DNA from 2 places in the Pseudalkalibacillus sp. NRS-1564 genome. Region 2 is predicted to be linked to the other one. Evidence: a T-box and tRNA genes for the amino acid it is inferred to sense, from the RefSeq annotation. Region 2 holds a T-box; the other holds one or more tRNA genes.

Region 1 (16,061 bases), on a different contig from region 2:
ATTACATAATTTTTTTGGTGTGTGAATCTCACAAAACTCGTTAGTACATAGTGGGATTTTCTACTATTCCATTTTCTCTGAGAGCTCAGACCAACGTTCAATTTTTTCTTCCAATTCTAACGTTAGAGCCTGTTCTTCTTTATAAAGCTCATCTACTTTGGCAAAATCGCTTCCTGATTCTGCTATTTCAACTTTAACGTCTTCAATGCGCTGTTCAATTTTCTCAATAGTGTCCTGAATCGTTTCCCATTCTTTCTTTTCTTTGTAAGAGAGTTTCACTTGCTTTGGTTTCTCGATTGTATCTCCTGTTTTTGGAGTTGATTGCTTTTTCTCCATAGCTTCAAGCTCTTTTTCTTTTTTCAATACATCAAGATAATCGGAGTAGGAGCCATAATAGTGGTCAATCTTTCCGTCACCATCGAAAACGAAAAGCTGCTCTGCCATCTTATCCAAGAAATAACGATCGTGGGAAACGGTAATAACAGCTCCAGGGAATTCGGCAAGATAATCTTCTAACACAGCAAGTGTCTGAACGTCTAAATCATTCGTAGGCTCATCTAGGAAAAGAACGTTAGGCTCTTCCATTAAGATACGAAGCAAATATAATCTTCTTTTCTCTCCACCAGATAATCGGGATATGTATGTCCATTGCATATCAGGTGAGAATAGAAAGCGCTCAAGCATTTGAGATGCTGATACGGTTCCGCCCTTACGGAGGCGAACTTCCTCTCCACCTTCACGAATGTATTCAATTACTCTAAGCGATTCATCTAACCCCTCATTTTGTTGAGTGTAGAAACCTGGTTTAACTGTTACACCAATATCAACGTGACCTGAATCAGGAGCGATTCGACCAGCAAGCATATTAAGTAGCGTCGTTTTGCCAGAACCATTCGGTCCAATAATGCCAATTCGGTCTTGTGGGAGAACAAGATAGTTAAATTGGTCTGTTAACGTTCGACCATTGATCACTTTTGATATATCCGTAGCTTCAATTACTTTCTTACCTAGACGACTCGCCCCTAATGCCATATCGACATTTCCTTCTGTCGTTCGTCCTGGTTCTTCCTTCATTTTCTCGATTCTTTGCTTACGTGCTTTTTGTTTTGTTGTTCTAGCTTTCGCTCCCTTTTTTAACCACTCTAGCTCACTTTTTAGTAATTTATTATGTTTATCTTCTTCTTTCGCCTCACGTTCTTCACGCATCGCTTTCTGTTCAAGAAATGTAGCGTAATTCCCATCATATTCAAACAATCGTCCTTTATCCAGTTCAAAAATGCGGTTTGTTACACGATTAAGAAAATACCGGTCATGCGTAACAAGCAATAGAGTTCCAGAGTAATTGGCCAGGTATTGTTCCAACCATTCAACAGTTGCATTATCGATATGGTTAGTGGGCTCATCGAGAATCAATAAGTCTGCTGGATTTATAAATGCTTTCGCTAGTGCAACACGTTTTTGTTGACCCCCTGATAATTCATTCACCATTGCGTCAAACTGAGTAAGCCCAAGCTTTGTTAGAATCGTTTTAGCTTGGGTACTAAAATCCCACGCTTGAAGATGATCCATTTCTTCCTGTGCCTGAATGAGCTTCTCTTGTGTCGCTTCTTTCTCAGGAAAGTTCATTACGTTCTGCAGCGCTTCTTCATATTTTCTTACCGTATTAAATAACGGCACATCACTATCAAAAACCGTCTCAAGGATTGTTTTTTCCTCAACAAATACCGGGTCCTGAGGCAAGTACTCTACATGGAACTGATTCGCATGGTGCAGTTTACCGCTATCCATCGACTCGATGCCCGCAAGAATTTTAAGCAAAGAGGATTTCCCTGTGCCGTTTACTCCAATTAAACCGATTCTCTGCTTTTCTTCGAGTGAAAAAGATATCCCATCAAATAGTGTTTTCTCTCCATATGATTTGGTGATTAATTCAGCCTGTAATAAGCTCATGATACTCATCCTTTTCTCTCTTTAGTCTGCTTCCTATTTTAACTGTTTTAGAGAAAGAAGGGAACTGATCTACTAATAAGATAAAGAAAAGAAGCTCCGCTAAGAGCTCCTTTTTATTAAGCATTCTTTTTTTGCTGCTTATTTTTCTTATGCTTTTTATTGTTATTTTGTTCAGCTGCTAGCTCGCTTGCAAATTCGGTATCATGCTTATGAGTTTGTTTTGGGTTTTTCATGAACTCACCTCCCTACTCTTTAAGGTGAGCTATTTTTAAAATTCTATACTAATACGGTAATTGAAATTTAATTATGTTTTTTTGAAAAGAGCTGATCTACATCAGCCCTGCTCCTCCTCTTTCATAATGTTTTCAATCGGTTCTCGTTTATTAAATCCACCTAGATCTGAATGATAAAAGGACACTTCCTCTTCTCCTTCTTTCCGGCACAGTAATACTTCTTTTCCATTGATTATTGCAGGAAAATCAATTAATCCTTCATCTACATTCTTGATTTCTACTCCAAGAGTCATGATATTGTTAATAAACGTTTGTGCTTCTAACTCCATAAATTCCATCCGCGCCTCTTTTTTGAAAAGGATATCTTCGTCAACTTTTGTTTTGTGACGATAAAGAAGCGTTTTCTTATGCTGTTCAATCTGATCGTAATGTTCGCTAAATTGAATTTTCAGGCGCTTAAGTCCGGCAAGCTCTCTCCTTAACACTGGCAACAAACGATTCGCTTCTTCTAAAGTAAAATACTTTTTTTCCATGTTTCTCCTCCTGGTTCGTCTTTACTACTACTTCTTTACCCTTACCCACTTTCTTTAACCATTATTCGACGAATTTTTACAATCGGAACAATGCTCTTCAAAGAGAGTTGAAATTCGGATATGATAGAGGATGTAAGGGGAACCATTTCATAAAGGAGGAATTTCTTTGGCTAAAATTACTGTACCAGATCACGGAACGTTTGAAGTAGAAGAAGGAACTAAGTTAGCACTTGCTCTTGAAGATAACGGGGTACATGTTCTTCATCGCTGCGGAGGGAACGCAAAATGCACCACCTGCCGTGTAGAAGTGGTGGATGGAGAATTTGGAGAACTAACTGAAATTGAAGAGGAAGCGTTTAAGAAAAAAGGCGTGGAAGAAAAACTACGCCTCTCCTGTCAGGTTCGTGTTAACGGCAACTGCGAAGTGAAGCCTGCGATGACTGTTGAAAGCTCTGGCCTTGATGCTGGACCTAGACCTGCTGAATAAGCAAAAACAAAGACGAGCTTACCTAGCTCGTCTTTATTAAAATAGTGTTGTCAGTGACTGATAATTTAGCTTATCTTCCTGAAGCTTTGCTAAACTATTCTCAAGATGGTTTGTAATAACGTTATGAATACTTTCCTCATCGTTCGCCTCTAGTAGTTGAATCACTTTATTATGTTCGACAGTATCATTCTCATCATTACCACTAAAAACATCATACAGCACCATATAAATGGTGATTTGATTTAAAATTTGCTCCATAAAATCAATCAAATAACGATTTCCACTCGCTTTAGCCATCACAAGGTGAAACGCCTTATTTTGTTCATGATATAAGAGAATGTTCCCTTCTTTAAACGCCTTTCCCATCTCCTCAGTCTGATATTTTAACCGCTCGATATCAGAAGCTTCCATTTTTGCGTACCCTTCACGGATCGCCATGTCCTCTAAAACTTTTCTCAATTCAAAAGCCTGAATCATTTCATCAATCGTCGGTTGAACGATAAATGCTCCTTTATTCGGAACGACAGTCACAAGACCCTCTGCTTCCAGTTTCGTAATAGCACTTCGAATCGGCGTCCTACTAGCATTGACTTTAGCAGCAATAGCACTTTCAAACAGCTGATTCCCAGGAGCGATTTGTCTCGTTAATATCGCATTTTTTATTAGTTGATACACTTTTTGTTCAACTGTTTCTTTACGCATGTCTTAAGACCCGCCCATACTCTATTTTCCATTATTTTAACATAAAAAAAAGGAAGTCACATTTCTTTCGAACAATATTGTTGAACAATCTTGTCCAGTTTCAACCACTATGATATATTATCCTACGTATTGAGGAACAGAACGGAGTGATGACATGAACAATACTGGAAAAGAAATAACGTTAATTATTATCGGATCGTTATTCTTTGCGCTTGGTGTGAACTGGTTTGCGATTCCAAACGAACTAGGTGAAGGCGGCGTAACTGGCATATCGATGACGCTTTATTATATTCTTGATTGGTCACCAGGGATTACAAACTTTGTTATGAACGCTGTGCTTTTAGCCATTGGATATAAGGTACTGAATAAACGAGTAACCTGGTATACGATGCTTGCGATCTTCTTTAGCTCATTATTTATACAATTAACTGAAGGAATGGGTCAGCCGCTTGATATTATGCTCGGAACCGTCTTTGCAGGTGTTTTCATCGGGATTGGTCTCGGTCTCGTTCTCCGCTCAGGTGGTACTACTGGTGGATCTACAATTGTTGCCCGTATGCTTAACCAAAGCTTTGGGTGGAGCGTAAGTACATCGATGTTTGTTTTTGATATTCTCGTTGTACTCGGCTCTTCCGTCGTCATCGGGATCGAAAATACGATGTATACCGGAATTTCCATCTATATTAGCACAAAAATATTGGACTATTTAATTGACGGATTTGATACGCGTAAAGCCGTAACGATTATTTCTCAAAGTACTGTTGCCATTGCAGAGAAAGTAAGTGAAGAAATGGACCGAGGCGTAACGGTTATTAATGCTCGCGGACATTATTCAAATGAATCAAAAGACATCTTATACGTTGTCATTAATAAACAGGAGCTTTTCCTTCTTAAAAAGATGATTCAAAAAGTCGATGATAAAGCTTTTGTCGTTGTGCATGACGTGAGAGATGTTTTTGGAGAAGGATTTACATTTCCTAAAACATAAAAGCAAAAATCCCCCTAGTGAAAAGCATTTCACCGGGGGATTTTTTTAGTTACGATCGTAAACGACAAAATCGAAAGCGTGTTTATTTCTCTCATCACTTGAATGTTTTTCGCGCGAAGTTTCTTTCCAATCATCTTGAGAGAAATCGGGAAAATAAGTATCTCCATCAAACGATTCATGAATCTCAGTAATGTACAGGCGATCAGCATGCGGAAGCAGCTGACGATAGATTTCAGCGCCACCTATAACGAACCAATCTTTTTCTTCACGCTTTGAAAGTTCCAGAAACTCCTCTACAGAATGCAGTACAGTAACCTTTTCATATTCCAGGTCTTTTCTAGTAATTAGATAATTTTCACGGCCGGGTAACACTTTGCCAATTGATTCGAATGTTTTTCTTCCCATAACGATCGATTTTCCAGTCGTCATGCGTTTAAAATAAGCGAGATCAGCTGGCAAATGCCAAGGCAGATCATTGTCTTTCCCAATTAACTGCTTTTCATCCATTGCTAGAAGAAATGATATCATACCGACACCTCTCCTTTAATATGTGGATGAGGATTGTAATCCGTTAACTCAAAATCATCAAATGAGAAATCAAAAATTGATTTCACGTCTGGATTAATTTTCATTTTTGGAAGGTCTCTAGGTTCACGAGTGAGCTGAAGGTTGACCTGCTCAATATGATTGTTATAAATATGTGCATCACCTAGCGTATGAATAAATTCACCTGGCTCTAAATCACACACCTGCGCCATCATCATTGTGAGAAGCGCGTAGGAAGCGATATTGAAAGGCACCCCAAGGAACACATCAGCAGAACGTTGATAAAGCTGACAAGAAAGCTTCCCATCAGCAACGTAAAACTGGAAAAGACAGTGACATGGAGGTAAAGCCATATTATCGACTTCTGAAGGGTTCCATGCTGTTACAATCATTCTTCTTGAATTCGGGTTAGTTTTAATTTGCTCAACTACTTTTGCAATTTGATCAACGGTTGATCCGTCCGCGCCCGTCCACGAGCGCCATTGATGACCATAAACTGGACCAAGCTCACCATCTTCATCAGCCCATTCATTCCAGATGTGCACACCATTATCCTGAAGATACTTTACATTGGTGTCTCCATTTAAAAACCAAAGAAGCTCATGAATGATTGATCTTAAGTGAAGTTTTTTGGTAGTTAAAGCTGGAAAACCTTCTTGTAAATCAAACCTCATTTGATGTCCAAATACACTGACCGTCCCCGTTCCTGTCCGATCAGATTTCTTAGTTCCGTTATGTAAAATTTCTTCGCATAGCTGCAAATAAGTCTTCATCGTACTCCTCCTTCAATTCTCTAATGACCATTGTAACATGAAGAAAGATGAGAAGTAACTTGCGAATTGTATGTAAAAAACAGCCAAAAAGCACATTTTCCTTGGGCAAACATACTGTATAACAGAAATGTTGGAAAGGATGAAATAACCATGGCGAAAGGCGATAAATTGCCCAAACTGTTTCAAGACCCTGCTATTCAAAATTGGATGAACACCTTTGATGATTTCTTTAAAGAGCCATTTGCGAATCTTCTACCAGCTCAGTCGTTTCGGGTTGATCTTTATGAAACGGAGGATGCATTTATTGTTGAAGCAGAGTTACCTGGTATCACAAAGGAGCAAATTAAAGTGGAACCACTTGGAGATGGTCTCCGGATTTCCATTGAATCTAAAGAATTTCATGAGTCACGAAACGATAAACAAAAATATTACAAACAAGAACGATCCTATTCAAGTACTAGTCGCACCATTAAGCTTCCCTTTCACTTTTCCATGAAAAATGTGAAAGGAAAATACGAAAATGGTGTTCTAGAAATTAAAATACCCAAATCTGATCGCATACGTACCGATTCGAATTATATTAACATCGACTAAAAAAGCGCAGGGCCAAGGCCTGCGCTTTTTCTTCTTACATACTCCAGTCTATAAAGGCGTTTCCTTCAAGGAACCGCTCACAATCCATAGCCGCCATACACCCTGTGCCTGCTGCTGTGATCGCTTGACGGTAAGTGAAATCCTGTACATCTCCACATGCAAATACACCAGGGACATTCGTTTTTGTCGTTCCTGGTTCTACTTGAACGTAACCTTTATCATCCATATTAATTTTACCCGCGAGAAAATCAGTGTTTGGACGATGGCCAATCGCAACAAATATGCCATCTGTCTTAACGAACTCCTCTTCTCCCGTATCACTATTCTTTACTTTAATACCGCTCACTTTATTGTTTTCTGCTACAACCTCTAGCGGGGAAGCATTCAGCTTCCAGCTAATTTTATCATTAGAGCGAGCACGCTCCTGCATAATTTTTGATGCGCGAAGTTCTTTCCTCCTGTGAAGAACAGTAACTTCTGAAGCGAATTTCGTTAAGAAAGTCGCTTCTTCCATAGCTGAGTCTCCTCCACCAATCACAACGATTTTTTTACCACGGAAGAAAAAGCCGTCACACGTTGCACATGTACTCACACCTCGACCCATATTCTCTGATTCTCCTGGTATACCTAGAAGCTTTGCTGAAGCACCAGTCGAAATCAAAACAGACTCCGCCATAATATCCCCGAGAGTATCTGTTTTTAATTTAAAGGGACGCTCATTAAAATCAATATCCTTCACCCATCCTCGCTCAATTGTAGCGCCGAACCTAAGCGCCTGCTTCTTCATATTTTCCATCAATTCTGGACCGAGAACGCCATCTGGAAAACCGGGAAAGTTCTCAACATCTGTTGTTAACGTAAGCTGACCACCAGGTTCCGGTCCCTCAATGACGAGCGGCTCCATATTAGCCCTCGCAAGATAAATGGCTGCTGTTAAACCCGCTGGTCCTGTTCCTACAATAACTGCTTTATGCATAATGACCCTCCTCTATCGACTTCATTATGTTATTTTTCCTAATTATATAGAAATAAACCCTTCTCTTACAAATTATATGGGTATCCATCAATTTGTTTCTTGATCTTATGCAAATGGTTGTTCATTTTCACACCTTCTTGATAGAATAGAAACAGTCTTGTAATAGTAAGGAAAACCCGAGGTGAATAAAAGATGAATCCAATAGTTGAATTCTGCATGAGCAATCTTTCGAGCGGTTCACATAAAGCAATGGAAAAACTAGAAAAAGATACAGATCTTGATGTGCTCGAATATTCTTGTCTTGGTCACTGCACACTTTGTAGCCAGGATATTTACTGTCTCGTTAACGGCGAGCGCGTTACTGCCGAAACGCCCGATGAGCTAGTTGATAACGTCTACCAGTTCATCGAAGAAAATCCGATGTTTTAACCGAATTTGGACATACTAATAAGTGAATCCAATTAGAGGAGGAGCTTACATGAAAAATCGAAACGCGTATGATCCGAAAGCCGGTGTGCAAGGTGAAAAAGAAGGCGAAGACGCTCTTCTTATGAATAAAAAAAGAGGCCCGCAAAATGCGCGCCCTAAAAAAAGTAAAAGCCGCTTTATGCGGCTTTTTATTATGCTATGCGAAACCGAAAAGTAAACCAGAAGTCTTCATTGAGTGAGGTGCCGGTAGCAATAATATGCTGCTCTCCTTCATCATCAAGCGTAATCCAGCTATGATGCTCATCTTTATAAACTGGATAGAAATGACCTTCCTTAAATAATTTACGATTCAATACACTTTCTGAGCCGGTTAAAGGCTCTTCTTCGAAAACATCTCTAATACATTGTACAAGTTCCATCTATGTTGTGATCCTCCCTTAATCTCCAACCAAAAACACCCCGCGCACCTCTCTTACGAGAGCCACTTAGGCGGAGTGTTTTTATCCCAATAAATCTTACCTACTTCATAATGTTCTTCAAAATCATCATTCGCTGCATGGTAATGAAAATTAAACCAATAGCCATCTTGTGGGGGATGATCTCTTCTCACATGAAAACGCAATAAGTCTTCCCCACTCTGTTGATTATATACATGAAGAATACGTTCTCCGTATCCACCAGAAGGGTTGTCCGTCAAACGAAGTGACCTTAATGTATCCTCATCCAGATTTTCCACTGAGGTAGCGATCGCTTCTGTCATTTTAGGTACAATTGCATCTCGATACTCGTTACCGACTCGAGTTGAGATCGTTTCACCGAATTTTGTTAGCCCGAGTTGCTCGGATTGATTGCTTGCATAGCTTACAAAATGCGTCAGGAGTTCAGAAGAAGAAGCGTCCTGAGCTATGATGGGCCAATCATACTGATCAACAAGAGGCTCTATCGCCTTATCAGGCTCGTCCCTCGGCTCAATAAGAAGATGGTTTTCTTCTTGATAATTTTCTGATGACTCTGTTTTGTCATCTGCTAGATATCCAGTAGGAACCACAGTTCCAAGCGTAATAACAGCAACAAATGCTACAAATAACTTTCTCATCCAAAGAGGGAATTTCATTATGTGCACCTGACTTTCGAAGATCAATAGTTAGTATCATTCTCGCATGATCTTCTCAAAAAAGCCAGAAGTTTAGACGATTTTTCATTAATTTTCATTTGGCTATGGTAACGAAGCTTTTCATTCAAAAAGGCTCTTTTTTAAAAGATTGTTGCTTTCGAAACAATTGTTGAATTAAACACTAAACTTCGCTGATTGGAGCGGAAGGATGCTAACCGCCTGCCCCGCGAAAAACGAGCATCCCTGAGCGAAAATTCACCCACTATAGCAACAATGGCTACGAAAGAGCCTTTAAAAAAGAGCGCTTCATGTAAGCGCTCCATCTATTAACAAGTAAACATATCAATTCTTCTCAGACTTATGCCTGTATACACCCACCTTCTACCGGTCCAGCGAAACCCTGAAACAGAAGTACGCCCTACATAAACTGGCCAAAACCAAAATGAATTGCCGCCTCTCATCCAAATATAAGTAAACCGATACATACACCTTCTAATGGATCCCGGATCTACAGCAAATGTTCCAGCTTGTGCTGACTGTGGTCTAGGAGGCGGTGATGCTGGTGGGCTCGATGTTGGAGCTACGGGTTGCTGACGGTAGGCATCTGTGTTGTCATAATGATAAGCAATGTGCTCATGTTCTTCATAATACATTCGGTCCATCCCCTCTCTTATACAGTCACTGTATGCTGTATTCTGATGAGACGTACCGAATTGAAAACAACAAAAAAGCATCTCTTTGAGTATGCTTGAGTCAAAAAGTCTATGGAAATTTAGTTGGTGACCCGTACGGGAATCGAACCCGTGATACCGCCGTGAAAGGGCGGTGTCTTAACCGCTTGACCAACGGGCCAAAAAAATGGAGCGGGTGATGGGGATCGAACCCACGACATCAGCTTGGAAGGCTGAGGTTTTACCACTAAACTACACCCGCAAAGATGGAGGAGGAAGAGGGATTCGAACCCCCGCGGGCGACTAAGCCCCTGTCGGTTTTCAAGACCGATCCCTTCAGCCAGACTTGGGTATTCCTCCAAAAACATGAAAATATATATGGTGGAGCCTAGCGGGATCGAACCGCTGACCTCCTGCGTGCAAGGCAGGCGCTCTCCCAGCTGAGCTAAGGCCCCAATATGGTGCGCCCGAGAGAAGTCGAATCCCTAACCTTCTGATCCGTAGTCAGACGCTCTATCCAATTGAGCTACGGGCGCATATTCTATGGTGCGGGTGAAGGGACTTGAACCCCCACGTCGTAAGACACTAGATCCTAAGTCTAGCGCGTCTGCCAATTCCGCCACACCCGCATGTGTGGTGCCGGCCAGAGGACTTGAACCCCCAACCTACTGATTACAAGTCAGTTGCTCTACCAATTGAGCTAGGCCGGCATAATTTAATGAAAGTCATCAAAAATAAATGGTGGAGGATGACGGGCTCGAACCGCCGACCCTCTGCTTGTAAGGCAGATGCTCTCCCAGCTGAGCTAATCCTCCATTAAACAGCGACTTCATTATTATACAATATCTTCTTTTGCCTCGTCAACACTTTTTTCAATGTGTTTTTTCAAGGACAAGACCTATCTTATCACCGACCCCAAAAAAACACAACCCTTTTTCACAAAAAAATTATTCCCCATAGTTAAGCACTCTATTTTTGACATAGAAAAAAAGCAGGGAGCGCTCTCCCCTGCTTATACTGGCGTTTGAATAAGTGGTTTTTTCTTTTTATTTTGGCGGAGTATTGGTCTTTTTTTAGTCACCATTTCAGAATCATATTTTCGGTACTCTTTCATGTCGGTTGATTCCCGCAAAAGCTGATCTTCAACATAGTGACGCTTTCTTTTCAAAAAAACCCCTCCTCATAAGTAATAATTCTCAATACCCTATTTTTCTGTTGTTAAACCCGATTCTTTTTCACCATCGATCTATCGGCAAAAGTTACAGGTAACACATAATTTATTCACTTAGAGCGCAATTATGCTCCATCAAAATTAAATTGGTAATAATTTTCCTGATCTTCTCCTGACCTCTCAACGAAAGTAACTTCTCCATTTTGTGAAACCATAATAACAGTTTGCGCCCTCGTTCCGTAATGATCCGACTTAATAAAAACGGGTGAAAGCATCCTTTCCCATTCAATCGGCACGCCTGTCTGTGGTAATAAATAATCAGGTGCAGGCTCAGCATGAGAAAGCATTTCAAAAAGACGATTTTGATCGAGGTTCTTTTCTGCACTTAAATAGTGTTTTAATTCTTCTTTAAGCTGCTCAACTTTTGGCCAGCTCGTATTCAGTAAGTGATTACTTACAGCGTGAACACCGTTCTCTAGTTTTGAAATTTGATCCTGCCGGTTTGAATAATAATAAAGGCTCTTAAAATCTCCTATGATTAAATTAAATCCATTGTACTGATCTTTCTTTTGTCGAACCATTTCTAGGTATGATAATGGGGATTGATGATCACGTAAGTAATCGGCCGTTAGATCACCCCTTGATAGACTTTTAGGCTGCTCATTCGCTTCTCGATAATTCGTAAGGGCTGCAATTCTTCCGTTTGTTGTAACCCCTAGCCATGTTCCCATAGCCTTTAAATCACGCCCCGCAAGTAGTTCTGGTACATCTTCCCAATAGTTCGCAGGTTTTGTTGGACGCTCGTAGAATTCATCTCGGTTGGCTACGAGTATAAATGGGTATGTAGGATGAACATTTTGAGCTACAGCAATTAAGCACATCTTAACGCGCCTCCTCTCTTGTTTCACTGTAAGAAAAAACGCAGCGTTAGCCGCTGCGTTACGATTGGATCATACGAACTTCTTCTTCACATGCAGAAGAACAATAATGGTTATACTCATCTTTGCAAGAATCACAGACGATGTGAAGCTTGTCACACTGTACATTAGCACAATTGATATAAGTATCTGCTGGCTCCTCACAATGATAGCATTTCCCTACAACTGTATCTTCATCGGTACGGTTTACATTAACAGCAAGACGATCATCAAATACAAAGCACTTGCCATCAAAATATTTCCCCTGTACCTCCGGGTCTTTACCATACGTTACAATTCCTCCATGAAGCTGTGAAACGTCGGAAAAACCTTTTTTCATTAAGTAACCAGAAAATTTCTCACAGCGAATTCCACCTGTACAATAAGTTAGTACTTTCTTATCTTTTTGGTCCGAAAGATTTTGTTCAATCCAGTCTGGAAGATCACGAAAAGCCTTTATATCAGGACGAATTGCATTGCGAAAATGACCAATATCGTACTCATAATCATTTCGTGCATCGATAACAATTACATCATCATCTTCTAATGCTTCCATAAATTCCTTTGGCTCAAGATAATTCCCGGTTATTTCTTTCGGGTTTACATCTTCCTCAAGCTTTAGTGAAACAATTTCTTCGCGCGGACGTACGTGCATCTTTTTAAAGGCATGACCTTCTGCTTCATCAATTTTGAAAGCCATATCACGAAAGCGTTCATCTGCTTTTAGTTCGTCCATGTAGCGCTCAGTATCCTCAACGGTTCCTGAAACCGTTCCATTAATGCCCTCTTTGCCTACAAGGACTCGACCTTTTAAATTGAGTGATTGACAATACTTAAGATGCTTTCGAGCAAAATAATCCGGATCTTCTATTTCTACATATTGATAATATAACAGCACTTGATATGCTGAAGCTTCTGATTGCAAATCAAAAACCACCCTTTACGTCTTCTTCAATCAAGCTCTAATCCAAGAGCCTAAATCAATACTATATCTTACCGGATTCGAAGTCTGATGTAAAGAAGATTACCTTGATGGGAAGTAGTCGTCTTTAAGCTTTTCGATTTCGATAAGAGATGCTTCGGCCCATCTTCCGCCTTCGTGCTTGAGCTCTGCGGATTGTGTTTCAAGCGCTTCCTTGAGTGAATCATGATAATCAGGAATATTTCCTTCGTAATGATTAATGGCTGACATTGGAACGAGCGCTTTCTCGAATTGGGCTAACGCTTTTCGCTGGTGAAAAAGAGGAACATCGAGCTGTTTGGGATTATGAAGGTCTCCCTGAGTTGGATGCTTGATGACAGCAAGAACTTTAATCACAGCTTTGGGGGACTTCATATCGACGACTTCTCCAATATATCTCCCCGTTTTATAACCTGCCGTTACTATTTCTCCTGGCTGAAACGTTTTTTTCTCTGACATAGTCGCTTCACTCCTTCATCTAACTGTGTGTACACGTCGATGATATCATAAAATCCTCCTTTATCAGGAGGATTTTATCTTGTGAAGACATGTTTCCCAATCTCTTTGATGATATGCCTTGTACGAATCCAATCGTCTGTTGCAATATCAGGATTGTAATAAAACAAAGCTCCTGAGCTTGGGTCTCTACCACTAAGGGCCGCATAGACAGCCTTATATGATTCTGCTCCTGGCTTTTGATCATATTGACCGTCAGATACTGCAGTATAAGCACCACTTTCAAAAATCACTTCTTTAATGCTATTTGGAAATCTTGCAGAAAGTGTTCGATTCACTGTTACAGCAGCTACCGCTACTTTCCCTTCAAACGATTCACCTCTTGCTTCTCCATTAACCAATTTGGCCAACATTTCAATTTCTTCTACAGAATAGTTCGATACAGTAAATTGATCCTTTGTTACTTTCTTAACATCATTCATATTTTTAACAGGAAGGTTAAGCAATAAGGCAACCTCCTGTTTCGTTTCTGGTTCAGATAAAGTTTCGTTTAATACAACTTCTTCATTAACCTCATTCTCAATCTTAGGCTTTACTTTCATCAATGATACGGCCGCTACCTGATGAGTTTGTGCAGAAAACAGAGCAAAAAAGAGGCTCATCATCATCATAGCAATGATCGTTTTGTTCATATATCTCATCCTTTCAGTAGCTTTTTGCCACGCCATAAAGGATAGAGGAAGGACAGGTCCCTTTCAATAGGGAGTCACAGGGATGTCTTCCACATATGAGAACAAAAAGAAACTCCTTCCAAAAGGGAAGGAGTAAGATAATTAGTCTTGAAATTGCTTCATTGCAAGAACTTGTAACGATAATTCATCACTCGGAGGATTGTGAAGCCCCGCTCTAACGTCTCGATAAAGTCGTTCCAGATGATTCTTCTTCATTAAGCTTCGTGCTCCTACAATACGCATTGAAAGATCAACAACTTCCAGTGCAGCGTTCATTGCTTGCGTTTTGGCAGCGAAAAGCTGTCCCTGCATGTTCATCCGCTCTTCTGGGTAACGATCCCACTGCTCTGCAACCGAATATAGAAAATGACGTGCTGCCATTAATGAAAGTCCGATTCGTCCAAATTTATCTTGAATGTGCGGTACATCTTTTAGTGGCACATCAAGTGTGTTCGGTTGGTAAGAAGACACAAATTGAACTGCCTCTTCCCGTGCTGCCTCTGCTATTCCCATGTATACAGCGGGAATATGGAGCAACCAGGCCGGAGGTAATGAAGCTGTTTTCCGATTTTTATCATAAGTTTCAAGGAGCGCATTAGAAGGAACAAATACGTCAGTCAATACAAGGTCATCACTACGGGTACCTCTCATGCCTAGCACATCCCAAGTCCCTTCAAGTTCTACACCTTCTTGACTCATGGACACTAAGAAATCTGTAGGGACACCTTCGCACGTTGCTTTGACAATCACTTGATTAAGGTGAGGACTTAATGTTGTAAATGTTTTTCGACCAGTTATTTTATATCCTCCTTCGACCGCAGTCGCGATCGTAGCAGGCATACCACCTCGAGTTGGGTCACCTGTCTCCTCTTCTGTTTGAGCTCGATTTATGAGCGTACCATCCACAACATGACGACAAAGCCTTTCATAAGTTGAAGCATTCCATGGCCTTCGATCGCTTAAATCTTTAAGTACTCCTAGATGCCAGCCGAGTGATAGCGCACCAGACCCTTCTCCTTTACCAAGCTCTTCCTGAACAAGGACAAGCTCATAAAGAGAAAGACCACCACCTCCAAATTCTTCAGGGATCGTAAGTGAAGTAAAGCCTGATTCTTTCATACTTGCTATAATGGAATCAGGAATATACGCTTCCTGATCAATATGTGTGGCACTCTCCTTAAGTTCTGCTCGATGTTTATTAGCTAATTCGAGCAGCTTATGATCACGCTCATTTCGAACAAATTTATCAATCATTCTAAGACACCCTCTTTCACCAAAGTCATTAATCTATCATCAAGATGATGGAATATTCAGAAGTTCATCAATACGCTCCTGTTCAAATCCAATAATGACTTCGCCGTCGATGACAATCGTTGGGGTAGACATAGAACCGTGATCATGAATCAATTCATTGCGCGCAGCAACGTTTTCTTTTATGTTTAGTAGCTCATATTTCACTTCATGCATTTGAAAATAATTTTTCACAAACTCACATGGTGGACATGCCGGTTGTGTATACAATTTGACTTTTTTCATTTTGTTCACTTCCTATCACTAATTTACAAGTAATTCCGTTTAAAACATACCACCCTACTTTGCATCTTTCAACTATTTCAGTTAGGTGAGTTTGCTCGATTCACTCAAAGGGAATTGTTTTGCTGAAGGTGTTTTGAAACTTTTCACGAAATCTAATCGTATAGAATGATAGAAGAATAATTTAACGAATTCATTCAATTGAAGGAGTGACATATATGAGTAATCAACCTGAGAAAATCAACTCACAACGTGAAAAGGCTGAAGAGATCATTCAAAGCTTTTATCATGAAGAC
Region 2 (16,061 bases):
TGGCTAAATGAACAAGAGGTTGTCCTTGAGAAATTAACAAGCATGAAGCGCGCAGGAGCAGATTTAATTATCACATATTTTGCGAAAGATGCTGCTCGCTGGCTAGATCAATAGAACTGAAAGAGAGGGGTTGTAAAAATGGGTAATTTTGATCGTTCTAAGGAAGCTTTTCAAGAAGCATCTAAAGTAATGCCAGGTGGTGTGAACAGTCCAGTTAGGGCGTTTAAATCAGTTGGTATGGATCCTATTTTTATGGAAAAAGGAAAAGGATCTAAAATTTATGATATCGACCAAAATGAGTATATTGATTACGTCCTTTCGTACGGACCACTTATTCTCGGTCATGCTGATGAACAGGTTGTTGATCGCCTTAAAGCTGTGACAGAGCTTGGAACGAGCTTTGGTGCACCAAGTAAGTATGAAACGAAACTAGCTGAACTAGTGATTGATCGAGTCCCATCTATTGAAATTGTCCGTATGGTGAATTCAGGAACGGAAGCCACTATGAGTGCTTTACGTTTAGCTAGAGGATATACTGGCCGTAATAAAATCCTTAAGTTTGAAGGCTGCTATCATGGTCATGGGGATTCGTTATTAATAAAAGCAGGTTCAGGTGTTGCGACGCTTGGGCTACCTGACAGTCCTGGCGTACCTGAGGGAATTGCGAAAAACACGATTACGGTTCCATATAATGATCTTGAAAGCTTACGTTACGCATTCAAAGAATTTGGAGATGACATTGCCGGCGTCATTATTGAACCTGTAGCAGGTAACATGGGGGTCGTCCCACCACAGCAGGGCTATCTTGAAGAAATTCGTAAGATAACGGAAGAGAATGGCACACTTCTTATTTTTGATGAAGTTATGACAGGCTTCCGCGTTGGGTATAATTGCGCTCAAGGATATTACAATGTTACACCCGATCTTACGTGTCTAGGTAAAGTTATTGGCGGTGGGCTCCCTGTTGGCGCTTACGGCGGTAAGAAAGAAATCATGGACCAAATCGCACCAAGCGGTCCGATTTATCAAGCGGGAACGTTAAGTGGAAATCCGCTAGCTATGACGGCTGGGTATGAAACCTTATCGCAACTCACACCAGAAAGTTATGAGGAATTTGAACGGAAAGCAGAGCGACTTGGAGAAGGACTTTCAAAAGCTGCTGCAAAATACAATATCCCTCATACAGTAAATCGTGCAGGATCGATGGTTGGTTTCTTCTTTACTAATGAAGATGTGATTAATTTTGAAACAGCATCCTCTTCAAATCTTGAACATTTTACAAACTATTTTAAAGAAATGCTTGAACAAGGGATTTCACTTCCCCCTTCTCAATTTGAAGGAATGTTCTTGTCAACCGCCCATACAGATCACGATATTGATGAAACGATTGCGGCTGCAGAAGCGGCTTTCTCAAAACTAGTCTAACCTAAAGCTACCGGCATTTGCCGGTAGCTTTTTCTATGATAAGAAATTGAAAACTTCTTCATTCTTTTTCAATTTAGACATAATCCTGTGAATCACTCATACATGTGTAATGTATGGATAATGTTTGAAAGGAGGAGAAGGCATGCCTGAAGGCTCATATTTGCATTTCTCCGTGGAGGAGCAGGTCTGGTTAAAGAAAGGACAGGAAGTTGAAGAGGTTCTATCTATCTCACTTGACCCTGAAATTTCGATTGAAGAGTATGAGGATTATGTAGCTGTGAAAGGCTGTTTATATTTAACGGGTGAATATTTGCAGCGTGACCAAACAGATGAGGAAGTTATTAACGAAGCTTCCCCTTATCGTTCCATTCATGAGGTGAACGTTAGAGAAGATGGTACAGCGTCAATGGGGCATCGTTTCCCTGTTGATATTACGATTCCAGCAAGCCGTATAAGGAGTCTCGAGGAAATTTTCGTTACGGTTGACACGTTTGATTACTCTCTAGTGGAAGAGAATTGCCTTCAGTTGAAAGCAGATATTTCCATTAGTGGCATTCAGGGGGATCAAAATCGTGTGGAAGAGGACGAAGCTGAACTATACGTTGTAGAAGAGGACGAAGAGACAGAGGATTATACAACAGAGGAAGATGCAATCTGGGAGAATGATATTAAATACGTTGATGACAATGAGGAAGAATCATTGGAACAGGCCTATCATTTACGCGCTCCACAAGTAGGTATGAGAGCTAAGTCAGACTCATATGAAGTAAATGAACTAGAGAACGATGATCAAGAGCAGCCGGAACCCACATATGACTTTCTCACGAGAATGGCTAGGCAAATGGATGGTTCCAATGAATATAATAACCAGCCAATCGTAGAAGAAACGAGGTCATATCAAGACGATCATTATAACTATGAAGAGGAGGAACAAGAGCGTCAGGAAAACCGGAATCAAGCACCGCGCGAAGAAAATGCGCTCTATCTTACAAGTATGCTGACAAAAGAAGAAGAACAATTTTCGAGAATGAAGATGTGTATTATCCAGCCTGGGGATTCGTTAACCGAAATAGCGGAACGCTATCGAGTCCTACCAAGTCATCTTGCGCGCGTTAATCGACTTGAGGAAGATGAAGTGAAGGAAGGACAGATCTTATATATTCCTGTCAATCGATAACTTAAATTGTTTGCTGCCCCTACCTTTTGGAATGTTGCAAATAAGGTAGGGGATAAAGGGGTAATTGAAATGGATCTCGTAGCGATCATTGAAGAGAAGTATGATCTAAAAGTTGTCCAATGGTTAGAGAAACCACAATTGATCATGACCCATTTAGGTAAAAGAAAACTATCATACTGGCGGGATCGGGATTTGCTTGAGTATCATCTCAACTTCCGTGACCGTCTTTTTTCTCAACATGGACTTCTTTGTAATCGAATGATTCGAACAAGTGAAGGGAAAGGATTTATCCGAATAGAAAACGATTATTTGACTATACATGATCATGTAGAAGAAGTTTACCCATTGGACGTCGTTCCTGAAATGAAAGGATATTTACTTGCGACACTACTAAGTACCGGAGATGAGAAGGCTACTCTTACATTAGATTTCCCTTATCGTAAGACGTTAGAAGAGTTATCATCTATAAAATTAACGTATAAGGAACAATACTTGTTACTTGTTAACCTTATTCCAGAAGTGAAAAAGCGTCTGAATTTTGAGGTGTGTTATTCGCTTCCATTCATTCCATTTACTCACCAAGTTTTAAAAGAGGTTTTAGGCCAAATCTACTTTGAAAGTAGCGACGAATCACCTGTTTCTGCTTCCGAAGTTATTAGGAAAGAAGTTCAATCCTGGTATGCTCTTAAAAACTCCCATCATTTTGTAAAATGCTTTGAAGCGTTAGTGAATGGCGTGGAAGACGATATGAAACACAGACTTATTCAGGCTATTTTTGCTCCATGGGAGTGGCAGGAGTGTATTCAGGCATTGCAATCGAATATGAATGACCCTGATCAGGTCATGAAAGAGTTTATTGATAAGTGGGAAGCAAATAGAGATATGTTAAGGGAACTTGAGCTCTCCCTTTCAGATAGGAGGGTTACCTTCTAATGAGCGATCCAGCACTCTTATTTCAATATGATTTATATCCTGAACGGGTTGTACAAATGGGGAAAATCACAAAGATCGAAACAGAGAGAGGCACGTTTGCTTTAAAAAAACGAAGCTTAGTAAAGAACAGATGGATCGTATGCTTTATCTAGAGGAGCGGTTTAAACAGCTGAAATTCGAAGGTTATGTACCGCTTGTTCGAACAAAGTATGGGGATTCCTTCGTTTATCAAGGGAACAACATCGTTTATTTAACGCCATGGGTAGATGAAAGGGAAACAAGTCCTGCTCAGAAAAATGAGCTTCTCGTTCATAACCTAGCTGAATTACATGGCTATACTGCTAAAGAGCAAGCTTTTTCTGAAGAAGTGATCAAACAGTCGTATCAGAAAATGGTTTTATTAAGAGAAAGTAGACAATTTGAAATGGAGAAATACGTAAGTCAAATTGAAAAACGCATTTATCTTTCGCCATTTGAGCTTACCTTTGTATCACATTTTCACATGCTGATGAGGTATTGTGAGCTCGCGAAAAGAAGATTAGATGACTGGTATGAGCAAATTCTGGAAACAAAACGGTATCGAAGTGTTCTCTGTCACGGAAAATGCTCTCCTTCTCATTATGTATCAAGCGGGGGGAGAGGGTATTTCATTAATTTCGAAAAGTCAGTTAGCGATACTCCTATAAGGGATGTTGCTTATTTTATTCGCTCATCTATTCAACCTTTTCAATTCAACCCTGCTGCCACAACTGCTCATCTTGCCAGATATGAAGCCCAATTTTCTCTTAATGATGAGGAAAAGGAGCTTCTTGCAAGCTATTTATATTTTCCAGAGTCGGTTTTTAATAGCGTGTCATTATTTAATGAAAACCGACAACAATGGCCACATATTAAGCATGTCCGCCTATTTACGAAAAAAATAGAAGTGATGAATGGGATAAATAACGTTCTAGAAAGCTTCTAGATCCATTCAAAGTAAAAGCACACTTCTAAGGCAACAAGGATTATTAATATGAGTACATCTATAGATGTTGGAAAAAGGATTGTTCGGATCGTTTGAAACACAATAAACAGAGGTACGAACTGAGCGCAAATATCTCTGAACTTATATAACGAGGGTGGGATCTGAAAGCGATTCATTCCACCAAACCGTTTTTTCATATCAGGTATTCCCCTTTGTTTTCAGCTATTGTTACAAATAGACTATGTGGGAAGTTGGAATTGGGTGATTAAGGCGGGAGCGAACTGGCTAAGCTAAGAAAAAGGGCTCTTATGATCTTGACGATCTCGAATCAAAAAGGTAAACTTAGTGATACAAATAGTCGACAGGCAAAGATAGGGAGTAGTAGAATGTGAACCCTTCAGAGAGAGAAGTCATTTGCTGAAAGATTTCTCAGGATCGTAGCATTCGAAGTCGCCCTTGAGCTGTTTCTCTGAACGAGTAGTAGGAGAATCCGGTAATCCCGTTATTCGAATGAAGCGTACAGCTAACGTTTATTTAGCTGTAAATAAAGGTGGTACCGCGAAAATACTTCTTTCGTCCTTTTCCTAAGGATGGAGGAAGTTTTTTTGTTGTCTAAAAAGCTTACACCTTCGTGGAAAGAGAACAAGGAAAGCCGAAGAAATGTCCTGAGACTTATTGAATGGAAAGGAAGAGTGACAATGGCGAATAAAGAGCTAACGATGCCGACGAAGTACGACCCGAAGGCAACAGAGCAGAAATGGTACCCGTATTGGGTAGATGGCAAATTTTTTGAGGCAACAGGTGATAAAGATAAAGAACCTTATACAATTGTAATCCCCCCGCCGAACGTTACAGGTAAACTACACCTCGGGCATGCTTGGGATACAACGCTTCAAGATATTCTATCGCGTGTAAAGCGTATGCAGGGATATGATGTTCTCTGGCTTCCAGGAATGGACCATGCTGGGATTGCGACACAGGCAAAAGTTGAAGGGAAGCTCCGCGAAGAAGGTACCTCGCGCTATGACCTTGGCCGAGAGAAGTTCCTAGAGAAGTCGTGGGAATGGAAAGAAGAGTATGCGGATTTTATTCGTAGCCAGTGGGCGAAGCTTGGTCTTTCTCTAGATTATTCAAGAGAGCGTTTTACACTTGATAACGGTCTTTCTGATGCAGTACGTGAAGTATTTGTGAAGCTATATGAGAAGGGCTTAATTTATCGCGGTGAATATATTATCAACTGGGACCCACAAACAAAAACGGCCCTTTCAGATATTGAAGTTATTCACCAGGAAGTAACTGGTCACTTCTATCATATGCGCTATCCTCTTGCAGATGGCTCAGGACATATCGAAATTGCAACAACGCGTCCTGAAACAATGCTAGGTGACTCAGGTATTGCGGTTCATCCAAAAGATGAGCGCTACAAGCACCTAGTTGGCAAGAAAGCGATTTTGCCAATTGTAGGTCGTGAAATTGAAATTGTTGCGGATGATTACGTTGATATGGAATTTGGTTCAGGCGCTGTGAAAATCACTCCAGCTCACGATCCGAATGACTTCGAAATTGGTAACCGTCATAACCTTGAGCGCATTCTCGTAATGAATGAAGATGGGTCAATGAATGAGAATGCCGGAGAGTACAAGGGCATGGACCGATTTGAATGCCGTAAGAAACTTGTGAAAGATTTACAGGATAAAGGAATCTTATTTAACATTGAAGAGCACGTTCATTCCGTAGGTCATTCTGAGCGAAGCGGTGCTGTTGTCGAACCTTATCTTTCAACACAGTGGTTTGTTAAAATGGGGCCTCTTGCTGAGCAGGCGATTGCTCTTCAGAAGTCAGACGACAAAGTGAACTTTGTACCTGAGCGTTTTGAAAAAACGTATTTAAATTGGATTGAGAACATTCGTGACTGGTGTATTTCAAGACAGCTTTGGTGGGGGCATCGTATTCCGGCGTGGCATCATAAAGAAACTGGAGAGATCCACGTTGGACTGGAAGAGCCAGCTGATATTGAAAACTGGGAGCAAGACGTTGATGTTCTAGATACGTGGTTTAGTTCAGCGCTTTGGCCTTTTTCTACAATGGGATGGCCAAACGAAGACGCTGAAGACTTTAACCGTTTCTACCCAACAAACGTTCTAGTAACGGGTTATGACATTATTTATTTCTGGGTAGCTCGTATGATCTTCCAGGGTATTGAATTTACAGAGCAGCGCCCGTTTAACGACGTCCTCATTCATGGACTTGTACGTGATTCTGAAGGACGTAAGATGAGTAAATCGCTCGGTAACGGTGTCGATCCAATGGATGTCATTGAGAAGTACGGTGCTGATTCCCTTCGTTTCTTCCTATCCACTGGCTCATCACCAGGTCAGGATCTCCGTTTCTATTGGGAAAAGGTAGAGTCTACGTGGAACTTTGCTAATAAAATTTGGAACGCTTCTCGTTTTGCTTTAATGAATATGGATGGCATGACGTATGAAGAACTTGATTTAACAGGTGAAAAATCGACAGCTGATAAATGGATTTTAACTCGCTTAAACGATACGATTGAACAAGTGACGCGCCTGATTAATAACTATGAGTTTGGTGAAGTGGGTCGCTACCTTTACAACTTTATCTGGGATGACTTCTGTGATTGGTATATTGAAATGGCTAAACTACCGCTCTATGGTGAAGACGAAGTAGCTAAGAAAACAACTCGTTCTGTTCTAGCTTATGTACTTGATCAAACGATGCGTCTTCTGCATCCATTCATGCCTTATCTTACTGAAGAAATCTGGCAACACCTTCCTCATGAAGGTGAATCGATTACCGTTGCAAGCTGGCCAGTAAAGAACGAAGAACTTCACTTCCAAGAAGCTGCTGCTGATATGGCGCTTCTAACGGAAGTTATTCGTTCAGTACGTAACATTCGAGCTGAAATGAATGTGGCACCAAGCAAGCCGATTGAACTTCGTATTAAGCCGAAATCAGCTGATACTCAGAAACAGCTTGAGCAAAATAGTCAATACATCGAACGCTTCTGTAACCCAGAAACCTTGACTATTTCAGCGGAACTTCAGGCACCGGAAAAATCGATGACGGCTGTTGTATCTGGAGCTGAATTATTCTTGCCGCTTGAAGGGTTAATCAATATTGATGAAGAAATCGAGCGTCTAAAAGGAGAAATGAAGAAGCTAGATTCTGAAGTTGATCGTGTTCAGAAGAAGCTCGCTAATGAACGCTTTATTAGCAAAGCTCCTGAGAAAGTCGTCGAAGAAGAACGAGCGAAAGAAAAGGATTATCTTGAGAGACGAAGCAACGTAGAAGCTCGTATAAACGAACTAAAAAAATAAGAAAATGACGAATCTCTTTTAGAGATTCGTCTTCTTTTAAGGAAGGAGCGGGACGCATGTTTCACTCATATGACGAAGCGGTGAGTTGGATTCATAGTTTATTAAATCATGGCATAAAACCAGGTTTAGAGCGTATGGAATGGATGCTGGATCAGCTCGATCATCCAGAAAGACGGTTAAAAACGGTACACGTTGGCGGAACGAACGGAAAAGGATCAACCGTTACGTACTTGCGGACGGTGCTCGAAGAGTCAGGATATGAAGTAGGAAGCTTTACTTCTCCTTATATTGAATCGTTTAGCGAACGAATCGCTATTAATGGACAACCGATTAATGAAGAAGACTTAGTTGCTCTATGCAATCGTGTTCAGCCTCTTGTTGAGATGGCTGCTGTCTCTCCGCTTGGGTCACCAACTGAATTTGAAGTGATTACGGTTATCGCTCTCTTATATTTTGGGACAATTGCCTATCCAGACCTTGTTTTGATGGAAGTTGGTCTTGGCGGACGATTTGATTCAACCAATATTATTCACCCGCTTGTAAGTGTGATTACAAATGTCGGATACGATCATACGCACATCCTTGGGAGTGATATTAAGCAAATTGCTTATGAAAAAGCGGGGATCATTAAGTCAGGGGTTCCTCTTGTGACAACTGCTGAAAAAGAAGAGGTGCTCACTCTTTTACATGAAACGACCAAATCGAAAAAGACGAAAATTTATCGATTGAATGAAGAGTTTTCTGTTAAGGAGCAAATGAGTGATAAGGAAGGGGAGCGTTTTTCTTTTCAATCACCTTACCGTAAACTAGAAGATCTACACATTCAGATGAAGGGTGAGCACCAGGTAAAAAATGCAGGCGCAGCGCTTATGACACTTGAATATTTACGTGTTTTCTATGGTCTACATATTGAACAGGATATGATTCAGCGCGGACTGGAGAGAGCAACGTGGCCAGGTCGATTTGAACAGCTTCGTTCAAATCCGACTATTGTTGTGGACGGTGCGCACAATCCGGAAGGTGTCGAAAGTCTTGCTAACACGCTTAAGCAGCATTACCCTGAGACACGCATACATGTTATCTTTAGTGCTCTTGGTGATAAAGATATTGAATCGATGCTAAAACCACTTTATCCTCTAATTGAGACTATTTCGTTTACTACCTTTGAATTTCCAAGAGCTATATCAGGTGAGGAGTTGTCGAATAAAGCGACTTTTGCTAATAAGAGATATGAGGAAAACTGGCGGAAAGCCATCCAGGTGATGATGGATGAGATGATTGAAAATGACCTGCTTCTGATAACGGGCTCTCTTTACTTTGTCTCTGAAGTTCGCCGTTTTCTAAAAAATTAGAATTTTATAGAAAAAGCTAGGACTTTTTCGCCATTTTTTGCTAAAATAGAACTTAACCACATTAATATGGAAAAATATTCTTCCTGAGTTTGGAAGATGGAGGGGGAAACAATTGACTGCATTAATGAAACGTAAAGTTTGGTTGGTATGGCTTTTGTTCTGGCCACTACTCATTTTTGCAACGTTCTATTTCTTTCCTCCTGTATTATCAGGAAATTGGGCAGATGTTCTTGCATTGTTTGTGCTTCTTGCTGTTGTTGCTATGATGCCAATTAATGTAAAGGGGACTGACCTTTTTTTTATCCAGGGGATCTCGCTTGCTGTGTTCTTAAGGTATGGTCTATTTGTCGAAATGATCTTAACTCAGTTAGCGATACTCGTTTTTCTTTTAAACTTACGTGTCACAAAAAAAGATAGTCATCGTTATCCTGTTAACATGCTGATGTTTATGCTTGTTTCACTCGTTTCCGGAGGACTTTTCTATTTACTCGGTGGTTCAGTAGGTGAATTCTCTGGTGATGCGATTACGCAGCTCGTTCCTTCAATTGCATACATCTTATCGCTTATAGTTGTAAATCAAATTCTCCTACATTTTTTAAAAATTTATATTTACAAAGAAGCTGATACTAAATTTTTTGGTAAAGATATGCTCTGGGAAGCGATATCAACTGGGGTGACTCTTCCTGTTGGCTTCTTACTATATATGCTACATACATATCTAGGTACAGTCGCTATTTTCTTTGTAGGCGTACCATTTATACTGGCTTCTCTTATGCTCAGGCTCTATTATTCCAGCCAAAAAGTAAATAATCTTCTTCAGCAGACAAGTGAAATAGGACAGCAAATCACACAATCTCTCGATACTGATGAAATATTAAATGTCTTCTTAAATGAAGTGAAAGATATGTTTCTTGTGGATTATGCTTATATTATGGATGCCGAACATGTGAAGCGACTAACGGTTATTAAACGATATGAGAATGAGCGTGGCATCGTTTCAAAAGAAGAAAGTAACCTATACCAGGAAGGTATCAGTTCAAGGGTGTGGCGAAGCGGACGAAGCCGCTTGTATACGAAGAGGTCTCAGTGGAAGAATCTTACGGAAGGTGTGCTTTCTGATGCTGCCAACTCAGTAATCTCCGTCCCAATGAAGCGGAATAAAAATGTTGTAGGCATCATTACTCTTGCTTCAGACCGCGTCCGTTCTTATGAGAAACATCACATTCTTGTCCTGCAAATACTAGCTAACTATTTAGCCGTTGCTGTTGATAATGCTAGGCATTATGAAGAGACGAAAAGGCGAAGTGAACGATGTCCATTAACGAATTTATACAACTTCAGGTTTTTTGGGGAGTTATTGGATGAGAAATACAAGCGTTTTGACAAAACGCCTGATCCGTTCTCTATCATTCTGCTCGACCTGGATCATTTCAAGAAAGTGAATGACACGTTTGGTCATCATAGTGGAAATGAAGTGCTTTGTGGGGTAGCAAATCGACTTGAAGAAGAAATTGGAGGCAGAGGCACCGTTGCAAGATTTGGTGGAGAAGAGTTTGTCGTTTTGCTAGAAAATCATTCTCATAAGAAGAGTGTTCAAGTAGCAGAAGATTTACGATGTTCGATCGCGGATCGTCCATTTGAAATTTATAATGATCTCGATAACGGCAATCGCCAGGTTATTTACGTAACGGCTAGTATTGGTGTGGCCACGGCTCCTGATCAGGGAGAGGATGCGCAAACGTTGATACGAAACGCGGATCGAGCGATGTACACTGGAGCAAAGCGGCAGGGGCGAAACCGTGTTGCGAGCTATGTTGGATAAATAAGAAAACCCCCGTTCTTCACAAATTGTAAAGAACGGGGGTTTTATAAGAATTCCTTTTGGAACGTTCAACTGGAACGGGTCCAACAATTTACTTAAAACACAGGGTTGTACGGTCTTGAAGTAGGGAGATATTCTGCGTATCATTGGCTGGTAAGTGATTTGTAGTCGATGGGGTACATTTTCTTGAAAATTTCTTTGTTGGAAATAGCCATAACCGCATTTCTGATATTTGTTGATATATGGGTAAGATGATTTTCGTTTCACTTTAATAGCATTAAAACAACTATTAATCCTGAAATCACTTTATATACATACCGTTTTTCTTAACCTACTAAACTCTTTCGAAGAGGGGGGAACATATGGGGGGCATTTTACATAGTTATTTATTTCTAGTTGGGCTTGCGCTTGGGTCTTTTTATAATGTCGTAGGTCTGCGGGTGCCTGTCAAACGATCGATTGTGGCCCCTCGCTCATCCTGTCCAACATGTGAACGAGAGCTTTCACCGCTTGAGCTTGTGCCGGTTTTCTCATATTTATTCCAGCGCGGGAAATGCAAAGGCTGTGCGTCACGCATTTCACCTATTTACGCCAGTGTTGAATTCGCTACGGCACTTCTTTTTACGATTGCACCGTTTTTAGTGGGATGGTCAAAAGAATTGATCATTTCTTATGGATTGATTTCGCTTCTTGTGATTATTTTTGTTTCAGATATCACCTATATGCTTATTCCAGATCGTATTCTTCTCTTTTTTGCTGCTTACTTTATTGTTGGTCGAATCCTTGTTCCAATGGATCCGTGGTATAGCCCTTTTATTGGAGCGGCTGGAGGATTTTTATTACTCCTTCTCATTGCTGTTATTAGTAAAGGGGGAATGGGGGGCGGTGACATTAAATTATTTGCGGTACTAGGCTTCGTATTTGGTTATCAGGAATTACTTCTTGTGTTTTTCTTTTCTACTTTATGTGGCACGATCATTGGCGTAACAGCGCTATCGACTGGGAGAGTAAAGCGAAAGCAGCACATTCCGTTTGGGCCATCGATAGCGCTAGGGGCAATCATAACGCATTTTTATGGCGAACAAATTTTGCGCTGGTATTTTAGTTTTCTTTCATGATGGAGGGAATAAACGATAGGACTTTTTAATTTCAAGCCAAAAACAAAGCAGATTAGTTTGATTCTGCATGATCATGTGATTCGGGTGGTAGAGCTCGCGCCTTCTACGATGGGGATTCGTTCTTATCAGGAACGATTTATACCTGAAGGGTTTGTTAAGGACGGAAAATTATGGAGTGTGATACGCTCTTCGTGATTTTAGAAGAGTGGGGTATTAAAGGGAAGCGGTTTTTTTTCTTGTGCCTGATGCCTTTCTTGCTCTCTGTCATGAGAAGATTCGGCGGGCCATTTCTAAAGATGACATTAGAGGCTACTTGTAACTTTAAATTGAGGCGATCATAACGTTTCTTTTTCTGAATTTTGTTTTGGTTATAAGTAGATTAGTGAAACGGATGCTGTGTTGCTAGATGAAGCTGAGAAAAATGAGTTAATATATACGGCTGATGTAGCTACTTTTTACATTCCAACCTTAACGGATCTAGCAGAGCAAACGCCATCGATTGATTTTCCAGAATCTGCAGATAAAGACAATCCATTGTATGAAAAGGTTGATAAAGAAGAAGCTTCGGAGTAATGATGTTTTTATAATGAGAAGTGATATAGCAAGTGGAAGGAGCCTTTGTCAGTTAACGGAGGCTTCTTTTTATCGTCTGAAGTATCCTGATCTACTCTAGTATTTTCAGTTCTAGTATTTCGTCAGAATTCATAGACTGTAGTACAAGCCGGTACCGAGGAGGATGATTATGGATAAGGAGAGACGGACGATTTCAATTCGATTAAATGATGAAGAGAAAAGCGAGCCTCCCGAAACACATAAAGAAGAAAGCGCAGCAGCTGAGGAGAAGGAATTTGAGTGGATTTTACCCGAACGGCGTGATTCGAGGAAAATAATAGAACTTAAAAAGAGGCACATTCAAAAAAAAGCTGGAGCTTTTTATGAAAAGAAAAGTCCAAGGCTCCCAGTTGGACGCAAAAAGAAAAAACACTTAGTTAATAAGAAACCTATTATTACACTACAAAAGAAAGTGGTGGCTTCCGCTGCTTTTGCTATTATTCTTGGGATTTTATTTGGATTTGGTTTATTAATGGTATTCAGTGGGGATAGCGTGGCGACGATAGATGATGGATATGAAGAAGTAGCTACAACGACCACGGATTTGGACTTATCATTAGATTTTCACGTAGTTCAATCTGGAGCTTATGAAACAGAGGAGTCTGCGAAGGAGTTTCAAGACAAGTTAAAAGAGAATGGATTTCCGGCAGCTATTTTTAAAGGAGAGAAATACTATTTGTTTATAGGTGTATCTCCTTCTGCTGAAGGACAGGATGCACTTGGAGCTTATTATGAAGGAAAAGGACAGGATGTCTATAAGAAGGTGTGGTCGATTGATGGTCAGAAAGCATCTGTGAGTGACGAAATGGCGGGTCAGATGAAGGAAGGTAAAGCGTTGCTCGAAAAATTAACGACGCTAGATCTTGTCGCATTATCTGATGGAAAGCTGAAAGAAGCTGAAATGAGTGACATAAAAAAAGAAGTTGAAGCCTGGAATGAGAGTGGCTCGGGGAGAAAAGAGTGGGATAAAATCGGCGGGAAAGAGCTTGAACAAAGTCTGAACAGTGCTTTGGAGGAACTTGAAATGTACGCTTCTGACGAAACAGTACCGTCTTTATGGGTTGCTCAGCAGCATTTATTAGACGGGATGGTAGCATTTCAAAATGTAGTGGAAAGGTTGAAATAATCAGTTATTTGCGGAGATTCTCAATTAACGGTACGATATGAGTATTGGGAGCGACCCTCCCTAATGACTTTTTCTTAACGAATTAAAATAAGATTAAACAAATTTAAACTGTATGCACATACAGAAACGAAAGAAAACGAAAAATGTAGAGGAACGTTAGAAAATTAAATTGTGGAAAGAAAAGGGATTTGATAAGCTGTTATCAAGCCCTTTTCCCACTTATGAATCACTTACAAAAAGGGTGGTAAAATGAAGCGCCTCGTCTTAGCCTCAGGGTCTCCACGAAGAAAAGAACTTCTAGATCAAATGAATCTCCAATTTGAGATTATCGTTAGCCGCTTTGAAGAGCATCTCTCTCAATCTGTCCCACCTTCAGAACTTGTGAAACAGCTTGCCTTAGGGAAAGCAAATGAAGTGTATACAAATACTTCAGATGCTGTCGTGCTAGGTGCAGATACGGTTGTTACACTCGACCATGAGGTCCTTGGAAAGCCTGATAGCCGCGAGCATGCGAGGCAGATGCTTAAAGCCTTATCAGGACGATCTCACGTCGTTTATTCAGGTGTGGCCATTCTATCCAGTGAACGAAGTTCTCAATTCTTTGAAGCAACTGAAGTAGAATTCTGGGAGTTAACAGATCAGGAGATTGAGAACTATCTGGATACAGGAGAGCCTTTTGATAAAGCGGGAGGTTATGGCATACAGGGTTTCGGTGCCGCCTTTGTGAAGCGAATTCATGGTGATTATTATAGTGTGGTAGGGCTTCCTATTTCGAAAACGCTACGAGAGCTTCGTGCGTTTGGAATTGTTCCGGAGATTCAGCGGTAGTCAGTCATGAAGATGAATCCAGGGAGGAAGCGTGTTGTTGAAAACACCTTTAATGATTCGAGATTATCCTGAAGAAGAGCGACCGAGAGAGCGTCTGATGAAGGATGGTCCTGAGACCTTATCCAATCAAGAATTATTAGCTATTATCCTCAGGACAGGAACAAAGCAGGAGTCAGTACTTCAGCTTTCTTATCGCATTATCCAGAACTTTGAAGGACTTCGACTTCTGAAAGATGCAAGTATTGAAGAGTTAACGTCTCTAAACGGCGTTGGAACTGCTAAAGCGGTTCAGCTAATCGCAGCGATGGAGCTCGGTAGAAGAGTTAGCCGCCTTCAATTAGAAGAGCGCTATACGATTCGTTCTCCTGAAGATGGTGCGAATTATGTGATGGAAGACATGCGCTTCCTATCACAAGAACATTTTGTTTGCTTATACTTAAATACGAAGAATCAGGTACTGCATCGTCAAACTGTCTTTGTTGGAAGTCTAAACGCATCGATTGTTCATCCGCGTGAGGTCTTTCGTGAAGCATTTAGGCGGTCGGCAGCTTCATTAATTTGTTTTCATAATCATCCGAGCGGTGATCCAACACCGAGCAGAGAAGATATTGAAGTGACAAAACGTCTTGCAGAATGTGGTAAAATGCTTGGTATTGATATGCTAGATCATATTATTATCGGAGATCAGAAGTTTATTAGTTTAAAAGAAAAAGGGTATGTATAAATCGGACGTGGGATAGCACGTATTCCCACTACCGTTTTCAATACTGATGCAGTATAATCATATTTATGAGTTTTGCTTGAATTGAAGGGAGATTTAACATAAATGTTTGGTGGATTTTCAAGAGATATGGGAATAGATTTAGGTACAGCTAATACGCTGGCATATGTAAAAGGAAAAGGCGTTGTTGTTCGAGAGCCATCAGTTGTGGCACTTCGTACAGATACAGGTTCTATTGAAGCAGTCGGAAACGACGCAAAGAACATGATTGGACGTACACCGGGTAATATCGTTGCACTTCGTCCAATGAAAGATGGCGTTATTGCTGATTTTGAAACAACGGCTACAATGCTAAAATATTTTATTCAACAGGCACAGAAAAACCGTTCTGTGTTCGCACGTAAGCCAAACGTGATGGTTTGTGTACCTTCAGGGATCACGGCTGTCGAAAAAAGAGCAGTAGAAGATGCAACTCGTCAAGCTGGAGCACGTGAACCTTATACAATTGAAGAGCCGTTTGCAGCCGCAATCGGAGCTGATCTACCAGTTTGGGAACCAACTGGTAGTATGGTTGTCGATATTGGTGGAGGAACAACAGAAGTTGCGATCATCTCATTAGGTGGAATCGTTACAAGTGAATCG

The links. The T-box of region 2 lies ahead of ACIFPW_RS10355 (valine--tRNA ligase). A T-box ahead of a tRNA ligase gene usually reads a tRNA of that ligase, here a tRNA-Val.
Positions count from the first base shown of each region.
Region 1: it has a tRNA-Val gene. The T-box ahead of ACIFPW_RS10355 (valine--tRNA ligase) is inferred to sense a tRNA for this amino acid. The anticodon was not compared.

Region 1 is NZ_JBITPM010000039.1:42,518-58,578, reverse strand. Features, by position in the region: gene ACIFPW_RS17935 (ABC-F family ATP-binding cassette domain-containing protein) at 64-1,950, opposite strand; gene ACIFPW_RS17930 (DUF2203 domain-containing protein) at 2,285-2,716, opposite strand; gene ACIFPW_RS17925 (2Fe-2S iron-sulfur cluster-binding protein) at 2,883-3,203, shown strand; gene ACIFPW_RS17920 (GntR family transcriptional regulator) at 3,240-3,905, opposite strand; gene ACIFPW_RS17915 (YitT family protein) at 4,060-4,893, shown strand; gene ACIFPW_RS17910 (dihydrofolate reductase) at 4,939-5,421, opposite strand; gene ACIFPW_RS17905 (thymidylate synthase) at 5,418-6,212, opposite strand; gene ACIFPW_RS17900 (Hsp20/alpha crystallin family protein) at 6,363-6,806, shown strand; gene trxB (thioredoxin-disulfide reductase) at 6,841-7,782, opposite strand; gene ACIFPW_RS17890 (YuzB family protein) at 7,975-8,211, shown strand; gene ACIFPW_RS17885 (hypothetical protein) at 8,261-8,428, shown strand; gene ACIFPW_RS17880 (hypothetical protein) at 8,403-8,630, opposite strand; gene ACIFPW_RS17875 (YpjP family protein) at 8,684-9,325, opposite strand; gene ACIFPW_RS17870 (transporter) at 9,652-9,978, opposite strand; tRNA gene ACIFPW_RS17865 (tRNA-Glu) at 10,103-10,177, opposite strand; tRNA gene ACIFPW_RS17860 (tRNA-Gly) at 10,185-10,258, opposite strand; tRNA gene ACIFPW_RS17855 (tRNA-Ser) at 10,264-10,356, opposite strand; tRNA gene ACIFPW_RS17850 (tRNA-Ala) at 10,376-10,451, opposite strand; tRNA gene ACIFPW_RS17845 (tRNA-Arg) at 10,456-10,532, opposite strand; tRNA gene ACIFPW_RS17840 (tRNA-Leu) at 10,541-10,625, opposite strand; tRNA gene ACIFPW_RS17835 (tRNA-Thr) at 10,631-10,706, opposite strand; tRNA gene ACIFPW_RS17830 (tRNA-Val) at 10,736-10,811, opposite strand; gene ACIFPW_RS17825 (hypothetical protein) at 11,009-11,164, opposite strand; gene ACIFPW_RS17820 (NRDE family protein) at 11,293-12,048, opposite strand; gene ACIFPW_RS17815 (rhodanese-related sulfurtransferase) at 12,107-13,009, opposite strand; gene ACIFPW_RS17810 (kinase-associated lipoprotein B) at 13,109-13,504, opposite strand; gene ACIFPW_RS17805 (cell wall hydrolase) at 13,579-14,193, opposite strand; gene ACIFPW_RS17800 (acyl-CoA dehydrogenase family protein) at 14,335-15,486, opposite strand; gene ACIFPW_RS17795 (glutaredoxin domain-containing protein) at 15,526-15,768, opposite strand; gene ACIFPW_RS17790 (toxic anion resistance protein) at 15,984-16,061, shown strand, end outside.
Region 2 is NZ_JBITPM010000019.1:75,887-91,947, forward strand. Features, by position in the region: gene hemB (porphobilinogen synthase) at 1-114, shown strand, start outside; gene hemL (glutamate-1-semialdehyde 2,1-aminomutase) at 139-1,425, shown strand; gene spoVID (stage VI sporulation protein D) at 1,568-2,602, shown strand; gene ACIFPW_RS10340 (hypothetical protein) at 2,672-3,535, shown strand; gene ACIFPW_RS10345 (hypothetical protein) at 3,535-3,687, shown strand; gene ACIFPW_RS10350 (hypothetical protein) at 3,675-4,499, shown strand; T-box leader at 4,859-5,083, shown strand; gene ACIFPW_RS10355 (valine--tRNA ligase) at 5,198-7,840, shown strand; gene ACIFPW_RS10360 (bifunctional folylpolyglutamate synthase/dihydrofolate synthase) at 7,897-9,192, shown strand; gene ACIFPW_RS10365 (sensor domain-containing diguanylate cyclase) at 9,305-11,014, shown strand; gene ACIFPW_RS10370 (prepilin peptidase) at 11,377-12,132, shown strand; gene ACIFPW_RS10375 (hypothetical protein) at 12,532-12,705, shown strand; gene ACIFPW_RS10380 (SPOR domain-containing protein) at 12,875-13,870, shown strand; gene ACIFPW_RS10385 (Maf family protein) at 14,120-14,698, shown strand; gene radC (RadC family protein) at 14,751-15,422, shown strand; gene ACIFPW_RS10395 (rod shape-determining protein) at 15,525-16,061, shown strand, end outside.